2 regions of the Arthrobacter sp. EM1 genome follow, and region 1 is predicted to be linked to the other one. Evidence: predicted binding sites of a transcription regulator. Region 1 holds the regulator's gene; the other holds the start of a gene.
What was found. The regulator LexA, encoded in region 1, represses DNA repair genes until DNA is damaged. The targets are predictions, from matches to a motif close to TCGAACANNTGTTCGA.
Positions count from the first base shown of each region.

Region 2: the regulator LexA is predicted to act here: its motif matches at 3,668-3,683, upstream of uvrA (excinuclease ABC subunit UvrA).

Region 1 covers NZ_CP124836.1:989,778-995,525, reverse strand. Annotated here, with positions in the region: gene QI450_RS04415 (histidinol-phosphate transaminase) at 1-1,092, opposite strand, end outside; gene QI450_RS18080 (LysM peptidoglycan-binding domain-containing protein) at 1,160-1,633, opposite strand; gene lexA (transcriptional repressor LexA) at 1,976-2,722, shown strand; gene QI450_RS04400 (ATP-dependent DNA helicase) at 2,984-5,170, opposite strand; gene hflX (GTPase HflX) at 5,163-5,748, opposite strand, start outside.
Region 2 covers NZ_CP124836.1:1,715,504-1,721,251, reverse strand. Annotated here, with positions in the region: gene QI450_RS07855 (HAD hydrolase-like protein) at 1-584, opposite strand, end outside; gene uvrA (excinuclease ABC subunit UvrA) at 696-3,536, opposite strand; gene QI450_RS07845 (GntR family transcriptional regulator) at 3,743-4,135, opposite strand; gene QI450_RS07840 (ABC transporter ATP-binding protein) at 4,132-5,748, opposite strand, start outside.

The DNA.
Region 1 (5,748 bases):
CAGGAGTCGCTCGAGGGCTCCGAGGAATGCTGTGGTTTCCGTCTCAGTGCCCGCAGTGACCCGCAGATGCCCGGGGATGCCAACGTCCCGAATGAGCACACCCGCGTCCAGCAGCCCCTGCCAGACCTCGTGCGGACTGTCGAGACCGCCAAAAAAGACGTAGTTCGAATCAGAGGCAGCAGGCTTGAGGCCCATACGCTGCAGCTCGGCAACTATCCTGTCCCGTTGTCGCTTGATGTCCTCAACATCCGCCATCAGGGCGACCCGGTGCCGCAGGGCGGCCAGGGCTGTTGCCTGGGTGATCGCCGAAAGGTGGTACGGAAGCCGCACCAGCCGCAGCGCATCGGTGACCTCGGGCGCTGCCGCCATGTAGCCAACGCGGGCACCGGCAAGGGCAAAAGCCTTGCTCATGGTGCGCGAGACGATCAGGCGCTCCCGCCCGGGCAGGAGGGTGAGGGCGCTCGGCGTGCCGTCGTGGGCGAACTCGTGGTACGCCTCGTCGACGATCACTATCGTCTGGCTGGCTTCGCCGGCTTCGTACACGGCCTTCACCACGTCCAGGCCCAGACCCGTACCGGTGGGGTTGTTCGGGGAACACAGGAAGACGATATTCGGCTGCAGTTCCCGGACCTGGCGGGCGGCCGAGCCGGCGCTCAGGCCGTAGTCCTCGGCACGGATGCCCGTGATGTATCCGGTGTCCGTTCCGGCGGCCAGCAGCGGATACATAGAGTACGTGGGAGGGAAACCAAGGGCAGTGCGCCCCGGACCGCCGAAGGCCTGGAGGATCTGCTGCAGCACCTCGTTGGAACCGTTTGCCGCCCAGATGTTCTCCGCGCCCAGCCCGTGGCCCAGGTATTCCGCAAGGGCTTCGCGCAGCTCCGTAAACTCGCGGTCCGGATAGCGGTTCAGGCCGGCGGCGGCAAGGGTAACCGCCTCCGAGATCGCGGCGAGCACATCGGCCGGGACACCGTGGGTGTTTTCATTGACGTTCAGCAGGATGGGAACGTCAAGCTGCGGCGCACCGTAGGGCGTCAGTCCGCGAAGATTGGTCCGGAGGGGAAGTCGGTTCAGGCGCTCTAACTGGTCAGTCACCTCACTAGTTTAAGTGAGATCGCCGCGGGCCCGGAAACTGTGACACCTGACCCATCGCTCAATGGCCCTACGTGGACGGAATGAAAAGGGCCTGGCCCGGCACCACGCGTGCCGCCTCGAGGTTGTTCAGCTCGATGATGTCGGCAACGACGTCGCGGGGGTCACGGCTGGGCACCACGGCGGCGGCAATGGCCCAGAGCGACTCCCCCGGCTGCACCGTCACGGTGACAGTTGGTGTGGGTGACAACTCAGCGGTGGACTCTGCCGCTTTGGCGGGCGCGTTGAGGAAGCCGCTCAGGGTCAAAATCAGTGCAGCCAGCAGCATCAGCGGCACGCCGATAAAAACAAGGCGCCCCCGGCGGGTGAGCTTCAGCGGCGCCTGCCGGGCACGCGGCCCGCGGACGGCGTTGAGCTGCCGGCTGCCGGGGCTGTCCTGCACGGCAGGGGCGGACCCGCCGCCGGGTGCGCCGGCGTCGTGCCGGCCGTAGTTGCCGAATGCGTCGCGGCCGAAAGTGTCGTGAAACGCGCTTGATGCTGACATGAACTGAGCCCTTCCTGGACCATACTGTGCCGCCCGGCGCACTCCACATACGTGCCGCCAACCGGCCTAACTTTCGAACAAACAACCGAACGCCATGCCCTGCACGGGCAACTAAGTAATAGAACACATGTTCGAATCTTGTTAGTTCTGTTTTAGCACTTATTAACGAACATTGTCGAGACTCGCTAGAACAAATGTTTGAAAAAGCGGTGTGGCTGGCCTAGGTTTGACTCAAAGAACAACCACTTCTGCAGTTGATCAGCAGGGTCTGACATTTCAGGCCGGAAGTTCCCGGCGGCCGCAGCCACGGCAGCCGGGCGGAACGGAAAGGCGTTGGCGAACATGGCAGCACAAGCCACTGGCGGCAGGGCCACCCAGCGGGGCCCGCAGGCTGCCCGGCCACCGAAGAGCCTTACCGTTCGGCAAAAGAAGATTCTGGAAACTATCCAGCGCTCCGTGACGGACAACGGCTACCCGCCGTCCATGCGCGAGATCGGCGACACGGTAGGACTGGCCAGCCTCTCCAGCGTCACCCACCAGCTCGCACAACTGGAAAAGCTGGGTTACCTGCGGCGCGACCCGAAGCGCCCGCGTGCCATGGAAGTGCTGATGCCGCTGACCCTCGATGAGGGAAGCACAAAGATCCCAGCCGCCAAGGCCGGCGGGCTGCGGACCGTGGGCGGGCTGTCCGTGTCCGAGTTGAGCAGTGCCACCGACACCGCCATGGTGCCGCTGGTGGGCCGGATCGCGGCCGGCGGTCCGATCCTGGCCGATCAGGTCGTTGAGGACGTGATGCCGTTGCCCCGCCAGCTGGTGGGCCACGGCGAGCTGTTTATGCTCAAGGTCGCCGGGGATTCCATGATCGATGCAGCCATCTGCGACGGCGACTGGGTGGTGGTGCGCCAGCAGGGCGACGCCGTCAACGGAGATATCGTGGCCGCGCTGCTGGACGACGAGGCCACCGTTAAGACCTTCCGGCAGCGCGACGGCCACACCTGGCTGCTGCCGCAGAACACGCAGTACGAGCCCATACTCGGCGACCACGCCGTCATTATGGGCAAAGTCGTCTCGGTACTGCGCTCGCTGTAGCCCGCGTTGGTGCCGGCTTGATCCGGCCACGACCCGGCGCGCCGGTAGCCCGGCCGCGGCCTTATGACCCCCGGCACGTTCGGCCCGGTTCCCCGCCCCCTTATGTTCCCTGCCCCTTAGGTTCGCTGCCCCCTGAGTTTCCCTGGCCCCTGATGGAGAGCCGGCGGAGGGAATGCCGAGGGCCCGGTGCTGCAGCCCTGGCCCGGTTCAAGGAACCGGGTGGGAGCACCAAAACACTGCAAACCGTCCCGTCAGCGGCCGCTAGTTGGGCTGCCCGGATTCCTTCCCAAGCCGTTCCAGGGCAGCCATGGCGACCACGGGATCGTTGGTGGGCCAAAATGGCGGCAACGCCGCCCGGAGGAATCCGCCATAGCGTTCGGTGGACAGCCGTGAATCCAGCACAGCCACCACTCCCCTGTCCGTGGTGGTCCGGATCAGCCGGCCTGCGCCCTGGGCCAGGCGGATGGCGGCGTGGGTCGCGGAAACGCTCATAAAGCCGTTGCCTCCGGCCTGTGCCACGGCGCGGGACCGGGCAGTCATCAGCGGGTCATCGGGACGCGGAAACGGAATCCGGTCGATCACCACGAGGCGGCAGGAGGCGCCGGGCACGTCAACGCCCTGCCACAGGGACATGGTGCCAAAGAGGCAGGTGTCCGGTTCATCGGCGAACTGTTTTACAAGCGCGGTCATGGTCGAGTCGCCCTGGCATAGGATGCTGACGTCCAGCCGCGGCCGCATCGCCTCGGCTGCGTCCTCGGCGGCGCGGCGGGACGAAAACAGGCACAGCGCCCCGCCGCCGGAGGCGCGGATGAGCTTCTCGAGTTCGTCGAGGGCTTCCGGGGACGTGCCGCGGCCGGGCTTGGGCAGGTGCTTGGCGACGTAGAGAATGCCTTGTTTGGGGTATTCGAAGGGTGAACCGACGTCGACGCCGGTCCAGCTGGGGGCCCCGGGGCCGACCAGGCCCAAGCCGCCGGCGGCGGGTTCGAACGCGGAGCCGATCGCCAGGGTCGCGGAGGTCAGAATTACAGTGTGGTCCGCGAAGAGGCCCTCACGGAGCCGGCCGGCGACACTGAGCGGAGCGATGTTGACCAGGGCGGGCGCGGACTCGTCGGGCTGGGAGTAGCCCTGCTGCGGGTCAAAGGTGCTGTTGCGGGAAAACCAGACCACTTCACGGTTTTCCCGCGCCGCCAGCAGCCGTTCGCATAGCTCCAGGATCACCATCAGGCGCGAGCGCGCCAGCTGGCGGCCGCCGTCGGCCGTGTTGGCGCTGTCCCCCTTGGAATCCGAGAGGGCCGCGCGGCACGCGTCCCGCAACTGGTCGACACAGTCCAGCTGTTCACTGTTTAACCCGTTCGGCATCAGCCCGCCGGGGACGCCCTCAATGGCAAGTTCCAGGTTGGCGGCGGCGTTGTTCAGCGCGTCCACCGTAATGCCGGTGTGCTTCCGGGCCCCGGACGCGGCGGCGTGCACCATCGCGACGGAGAGCTGGCCGGAGACCGCGCCGGTCACGCGGTCCTGGAGTTCATGGGCCTCATCGACCACCACAACATCGTATTCCGGCAGCACTGCGAGGCCCTCGAAGGCGCTGACCGCCAGCATGGCGTGGTTGGTGACAACAACGTCGGCGTCCGCGGCGTTCTGGCGGGCGAGTTCGCTGAAGCACTCTGCCGCCAGCGGGCATTTTTGCGCGCCAAGGCACTCCATCGAGGTAACTGAGACCTGCCGCCACGCACGGTCGGTGACCCCTGGCAAAAGCTCATCCCGGTCTCCCGTCGAGGTGTCCTCGGCCCAGTCGCGGAGCCGGACGACCTCCTTGCCGAGCTGGGAGGACGGGCCGCCCATCGCGGCGGCAAAATGCGGCACGGAGGTATCCTCCCCGAGCGAGAAGAGCTGGCCTTCGGACGGCTCTTCCGAAGGGAAGCCGCCGTCGAGCTTATGCCGGCACACGTAGTTGGACCGTCCCTTGACGAGGGCAATTTTGACCGGCCGGTCCAGCGCCGGGGTGATGGTCTTCAGCAGCCGGGGCAGGTCCCTGCCAACGATCTGGGTCTGCAGGGCGAGGGTGGCGGTGGAGACCAGTGTGGGCTTGTCGCTGACCAGCGAGTGGGCGATCAGCGGGATCAGGTACGCGAGGGATTTGCCGGTGCCCGTGCCGGCCTGGACCAGCAGGTGGTCGCCGCTGTCAATCGCGTGCGCCACCTGCCGGGCCATCTCGTGCTGGCCGTCCCGGCTCTGGCCGCCCATTCCCGCCACGGCGCGGTCGAGCAGTTCGACGACGAATTCCGCACCGGCCCGGGCACCTGTTCGAGCCGGCGGCTTTGCGTCCGGTTCAGTCCCGGCAGGGTCCACCGCCGCCGGGACCGCCGTGGCCGCGTCCTCCGCTGCCCGGGCGGTTCCCGCCGGGTGGTCCGTGTCGGCTTCCGCCCCGGTCACCGCTGCCTCAGTCATTGCTGATGAACGAATCCAGTTCAGCGGCGAAGCCTTCACGCACCATCACCACGGCACGGGTGCCTGCTTCCTCGTGGTCCAGGCTAAGGATTTCGGCGTCGGTCTCGTGCAGCTTGCTGAGCAGGTCCCCGCGGTTGTAGGGAATCATGAGTTCCAGCTTCACGCTGGGCCGCGGGATGCCTTCGCTGATGGCTTTGAGAAGTTCCGGGATACCCTCCCCGGTGCGTGCCGACACCACAATGTGGCGAGGTTCGCGCTGCTTAAGCCGTTCGATCACAAAGGGGTCGGCGGCGTCGGCCTTGTTCAGGACGATGATTTCCGGCACCTTGCGGGCATCGACTTCGCTGAAGACGGCCCGGACGGCCGCGATCTGGCCTTCCGGATCCGGGTGCGAGACATCCACGATATGCAGGATCAGATCCGCGTCCGCGACTTCCTCCAGGGTGGAGCGGAATGCCTCCACGAGCTGGGTGGGCAGCGAACGGACGAAGCCGACGGTATCTGCCAGCGTGTAGCCCAGGCCGTCCGAGGTTTCGGCTTTGCGCACCGTCGGATCCAGCGTGGCGAACAGGGCGTTC
Region 2 (5,748 bases), 730 kb from region 1:
CCTACGCCGATACAGTCAAGGCCGTTGGCAGCGGCGCCGGCAACGTCCTGGGCACGGTCCCCCACCATCACGGCACCGCGGGTGTCCAGGCCACGGCCGGAGAAATCCGAGAGCGCCGCGGCAACGATCGATTTCTTCCCCGACTGGGTCCCGGCTGCCGCTGCCTCATCCGCGGCCGAGCCTCGGATGGTGAGGAACAGGCCGGCAATCCCGTGGTGCTCCAGCACTGTCCGGGCCAGGCCCTCGGGTTTCTGGGTGGCGACGGCGATGGGCCGGCCTGCGCCGGCAAAGGTTTCCAGCAGCGCGCGAATACCGGGATAGAGCCGGCTTTGGGCGATGCCGGTGGCCAGATAGTGCGCACGGTAGATGCGGATGGCGTCGTCCAGTTGACCGGCAGGCACCCCGGCGATTTCGGTGAGCGAATGGCTGAGTTTGGGGCCAATCATGGCATCCATTCGGGCTTTACCCGGAATGCGGAGTCCGAGCTCTGTAAGGGCCGCCGCGATTCCGTCCGATATTCCGTGCACCGGATCGACAAGAGTGCCGTCCAGGTCGAAAATCACGGGCACTGTTGTTTGGGTCACCGGCTTAGTTTCTCACGAGTCTCCCGATGCCAGAAACCCGTATGCCCCGAAAGGAATGTATCCGACGCGGCAAGGCCGGCGCTTCGGTGGAAGCACCGGCCCCGGCCGGCTTCAGGCCAGAATGTCGGCCAGGAAGGCCGCGGTATGGCTTTGGGTGGACTTTGCCACCTGTTCCGGTGTTCCGGAAGCTACAATTCGGCCACCGCCGGACCCTCCGTCCGGGCCCAGGTCGACGATCCAGTCAGCGCTTTTAATTACATCGAGGTTGTGCTCGATGGTGATGACGGTGTTGCCCTTGTCCACGAGGCCCTGCAGGACCAGCAGCAGTTTCCGGATGTCCTCGAAGTGCAGCCCTGTGGTGGGTTCGTCAAGGACGTAGATGCTGCGGCCGTTGGAGCGCTTCTGCAGTTCGGCTGCCAGCTTCACCCGCTGGGCCTCGCCGCCGGAGAGTGTCGTCGCGGGCTGCCCCAGCCGGACATAGCCGAGCCCGACGTCGACGAGGGTGCTCAGGTGGCGGGCAATCGGCGAGAACGCCGCGAAGAATTCGGCGCCTTCCTCGATGGGCATGTTCAGTACGTCGGCGATCGTTTTGCCCTTGTAGTGGACTTCCAGGGTTTCGCGGTTGTACCGGGCGCCGTGGCACACCTCGCAGGGTACGTAGACGTCCGGCAGGAAGTTCATTTCGATCTTCAGCGTGCCGTCACCGGAGCAAGCCTCGCAGCGGCCGCCCTTGACGTTGAAGGAGAACCGGCCCGGCAGGTAGCCGCGCACCTTGGCCTCAGTGGTGTCCGCGAAAAGCTTGCGGATATTGTCGAAAACGCCAGTGTAGGTGGCTGGGTTGGACCGCGGTGTGCGGCCGATGGGGCTCTGATCGACGTGGACCACCTTGTCGAGATGCTCGAGGCCCTGGATGGACTTATGCCGTCCGGCCACCTGTTTGGCGCCGTTGAGCTTGTTGGCCAGGACCTTGTACAGGATCTCGTTTACCAGGGTGGACTTGCCGGAGCCGCTGACGCCGGTCACCGCGGTGAACAGACCCAGCGGGAACGTAGCGTCAACGTTCAGGAGGTTGTGCTCCTTGGCGCCGACGACCTTAAGCTCACGCTTTTTGTCGTACTTTCGCCGCTTTTTCGGGACTTCGATCCGCTTCCGGCCGGAGAGGTAGTCACCGGTGAGTGACTCGGTGTTCTCGAGCAGCCCCTGATAGGAACCGGAGTGCACCACCATGCCGCCGTGCTCGCCGGCGCCGGGTCCGATATCGACCACCCAGTCGGCCTCCTGGATGGTGTCCTCGTCGTGTTCGACCACAATCAGGGTGTTGCCGAGGTCCCGCAGCCGGGTGAGTGTCTCGATCAGGCGCCGGTTATCCCGCTGGTGCAGGCCGATGGAAGGCTCGTCCAGGACGTAAAGGACACCCACCAGGCCGGAACCGATCTGGGTGGCCAGCCGGATCCGCTGGGCTTCGCCGCCGGAGAGAGTGCCGGACGCCCGCTCCAGGTTCAAATACTCCAGGCCGACGTCGAGCAGGAAGGTGAGCCGGGCCTGGATCTCCTTAAGGACCTGGTTGGCAATCTGGGCCTCCCGTCCGGTCAGCACCAGGTTGTCCAGGAAATAGGCGCAGTCGCGCATTGGCAACGCGGCGACCGCGGCAATGGACTTGCCGTTGATCAGCACCGAGAGCGAGGCCGGGTTCAGGCGTGCACCGTTGCAGACCGGGCACGGAATCTGCCGCATGTACTCCTCGTAACGGTCCCGGGCCTTGTCCGAGTCCGTTTCGAGGTGCTTGCGGTGGACGTACTGGATGACGCCTTCGAAGCCTGTGCTGTATTTGCGTTCCCGGCCGAAACGGTTGCGGTACTGCACCACCACTTTGTGGTCCTTGCCGTGCAGCACGGTCTGGCGGGTGTCCTCGGAGAGCTTGTCCCACGGGGTTTTCATGGAGAAACCCAGTTCCTTGGCGAGTCCGCCGAGCAGCCGGTTCCAGTACTCCGTGGTTGCCGTGCCGAGCGACCACGGAGCGATGGCACCCTCCGCCAGGGACAACTCCCCGTTCGGGATGATCAGTTCCTCATCGACCTCGAGCTTCGTGCCGATGCCGCTGCAGGCCGAGCACGCACCGAAAGGATTGTTAAAGGAAAAGGAGCGGGGTTCGATCTCATCGATCGCCAGGGGGTGCTCATTTGGGCAGGCGAGGTGTTCGGAGAACGCCCGGACCCGCTCCGGGTCGTCAGCTTCGAGGTCGACGAACTCGGCGAGGATCCTGCCCTCGGCAAGGCCCAAGGCAGTTTCCACCGAGTCCGTGAGGCGCTGGCTGATGCCGTCCTTGACCACAAGGCGATCCACCACCACCTCGATGGTGTGTTTGAACTGTTTGCCCAGCTTGGGCGGGTCGCTGAGTTGGATCAGCGTGTCATCGACCCGGGCACGCGAGTATCCCTTGGCGGTGAGCTCCTTGAACAATTCGACGAATTCGCCCTTGCGGCCCCGGACAACCGGTGCCAGGACCTGGAAGCGGGTGCCTTCCGGCAGCTCCAGGAGCTGGTCCACGATCTGCTGCGGGGTTTGCTTCGCGACGGGCTCCCCGCAGATGGGGCAGTGTGGGCGGCCAACGCGGGCCCACAGGAGCCGCATGTAGTCGTAGATTTCGGTGATGGTACCCACCGTGGAGCGCGGGTTTTTGCTGGTGGACTTCTGGTCGATGGACACCGCGGGCGAGAGGCCCTCGATGAAGTCGACGTCGGGCTTGTCCACCTGGCCGAGGAACTGCCTGGCGTAGGCGGAGAGGGATTCGACGTAGCGGCGTTGGCCTTCGGCAAAAATAGTGTCGAACGCCAGGGACGACTTGCCCGAGCCGGAGAGGCCGGTAAAAACGATCATGGAGTCGCGGGGCAGGTCCAGGTCCACGTTGCGCAGATTATGCTCGCGCGCGCCTTTGACCACCAGCCGCGACATGTCCGGACGCTTCACCGCGGGGCGCGCATCGTCTGCGCGGCCCGGTTTTGCGGACTCCGTCGGGAGGACTGCGGACTGGGAATCTACGGCTGGATCGTCAGCTACGGCTTTAGGCACGCTACCAATGCTAATCGAAAACTTCTTCGAAGATCCATTTCCGGGGCGCCCCGTGCCGCGAAATCCCGCGCGGCAACTTAGCGCCGGTCCTAGGAGCGGTCGTACGCGGCGGCGAGCAGCTGCACGGCCTCGGCGAAGCTGGCGCCCTGGGCTTTCGCGGCATCGGCGAACCCGGCAGCCACAGCGGAGAGCGAGCTCCAGGCTTCGTCCCGTGCGCACATCACAGTGCCGTTTCGGCCCCGGGTGACCACAACGCCGGCGGCCTCGAGTTCCTTGTAGGCGCGGGCCACGGTATGGGGTGCGACCCCCAGCTCGCCGGCAAGGCTGCGGACGGCAGGGAGCTTGGTCCCGGGCGCCAGCGCGCCGTTGTCGGCCCGTTCAATAATGTTGAGCCGGAGCTGATCAAACAACGGGACCGTGCTGCCGGGGTTGGGCCGCCAGGCACCGGGAAAGGGGACCGTCGATGCGTCCGTGGGGGTCACTGTCCGGGCTCCCGGCCGGAGGTGGCCTGTTCGCGGCGGGCGAACTGTGCCTTATACAGTTTCAGGTACATCCCACCCCTGGAGATGAGTTGGCGGTGGGTTCCTTGTTCAACGATCCGTCCTTGATCCATGACCAGAATTAGATCAGCGTCGCGCACGGTGGACAAGCGGTGGGCAATCACGAAGCTGGTGCGTCCCTGCCTGAGGCCGCGCATCGCCCGGCGGATCTGGACTTCGGTGCGGCTATCCACCGAGCTGGTCGCCTCGTCCAGGACCAGGATGCTGCGCCTGGCGAGTTGCGCACGGGCAATCGAAATCAGCTGGCGCTGTCCGCGGCTGAGCGAGTCTCCGTCGTTGCCGAGCATCGTGTCGTACCCCTCAGGCAGCGCCCGGACGAACTGGTCAACATGGCTGGCCTGAGCAGCGGCAATCACTGCGGCATCGCCCGCGCCGGGGCGGCCGTATTCGATGTTCTCCCGGATGCTGCCGGTGAAGAGCCAGGAGTCCTGCAACACGGTCCCGAACCTGGCCCGCAGTTCGTCGCGTGTCAGTTCCGCGATATCCGTGCCGTCGACAGTAATCCGGCCCGAATCGAGTTCGTTGAAGCGCATAAGCAGGTTCACCACAGTGGTCTTGCCGGCTCCGGTATGGCCAACAATTGCCACGGTCTGGCCGGGTTCCACGGTAAAACTCAGATCCTGGACCACCGGTGAACCGGGCCGGTAACCGAACGTCACACGCTCAAACGTGACCCGGCCCGCGGCATGGGGCGGCGCAATTCCGGCCCCGTGCCGGCCCGGGTCCGGGTCCGGCGGGATCTCCGGTGCATCCAGGAGGTTAAAGACCCGCCCGGCCGAGACCAGGCAGGACTGCAGCAGGGTCAGCATGCCGCCAATCTGCCCCATCGGTTGGCTGAAGAGCCTGCTGAATTGGATGAAGGCCTGAAGGCCGCCAATCGTCATGGCCCCGGACAGCACCTGAAGCGCCCCGACGACGGCGACGGCGATGTAGTTGAGGTTGGAGACCAGGACCATCAGCGGCTGAACGACGCCGGACACGTACTGGGCGCGTGCGCCCGCGCGGCACAATCGGTCGTTGGCGTCCCTGAAACTGGACGCAGCTGCCTCCTGCCGGCCAAAGGCCTTGATCACCTCATGTCCGGTGAATAGCTCCTCGAGTTGTGCGTGCAGCTCCCCGGTGCTGCTCCATTGCTCAGTGAAATGGCCCTGTGACTTCCGGGCCACCAGGACGGTGATGAGGGTCGACACCGGGACGGACACCAGCGCGATCACTGCCAGCACCGGGGAGATCCACAGCATCATGCCCAGCGCCCCGGAGAGCATCAACAGCGACATAATGAGCTGGTTGAGCAGCTGGTTGAGCGCCTGGGCAATGTTGTCGACGTCGTTGGTGGCTCGGCTCAGAACGTCGCCACGGTGCTGCTCGTCGAAGTGGCCCGACGGCAGGACGTGCAGTTTGACCTCCACCGAGGCACGCAGCCCGCTGCTGAGTCGCTGCGCGGCAACGGCCGTCAGGGTGCCCTGGATCCAACTGAAGGCCGAGGCCCCCAGATACATCAGCGAGACCTCCGCCAGCAGGGCAGCCAGCTGATC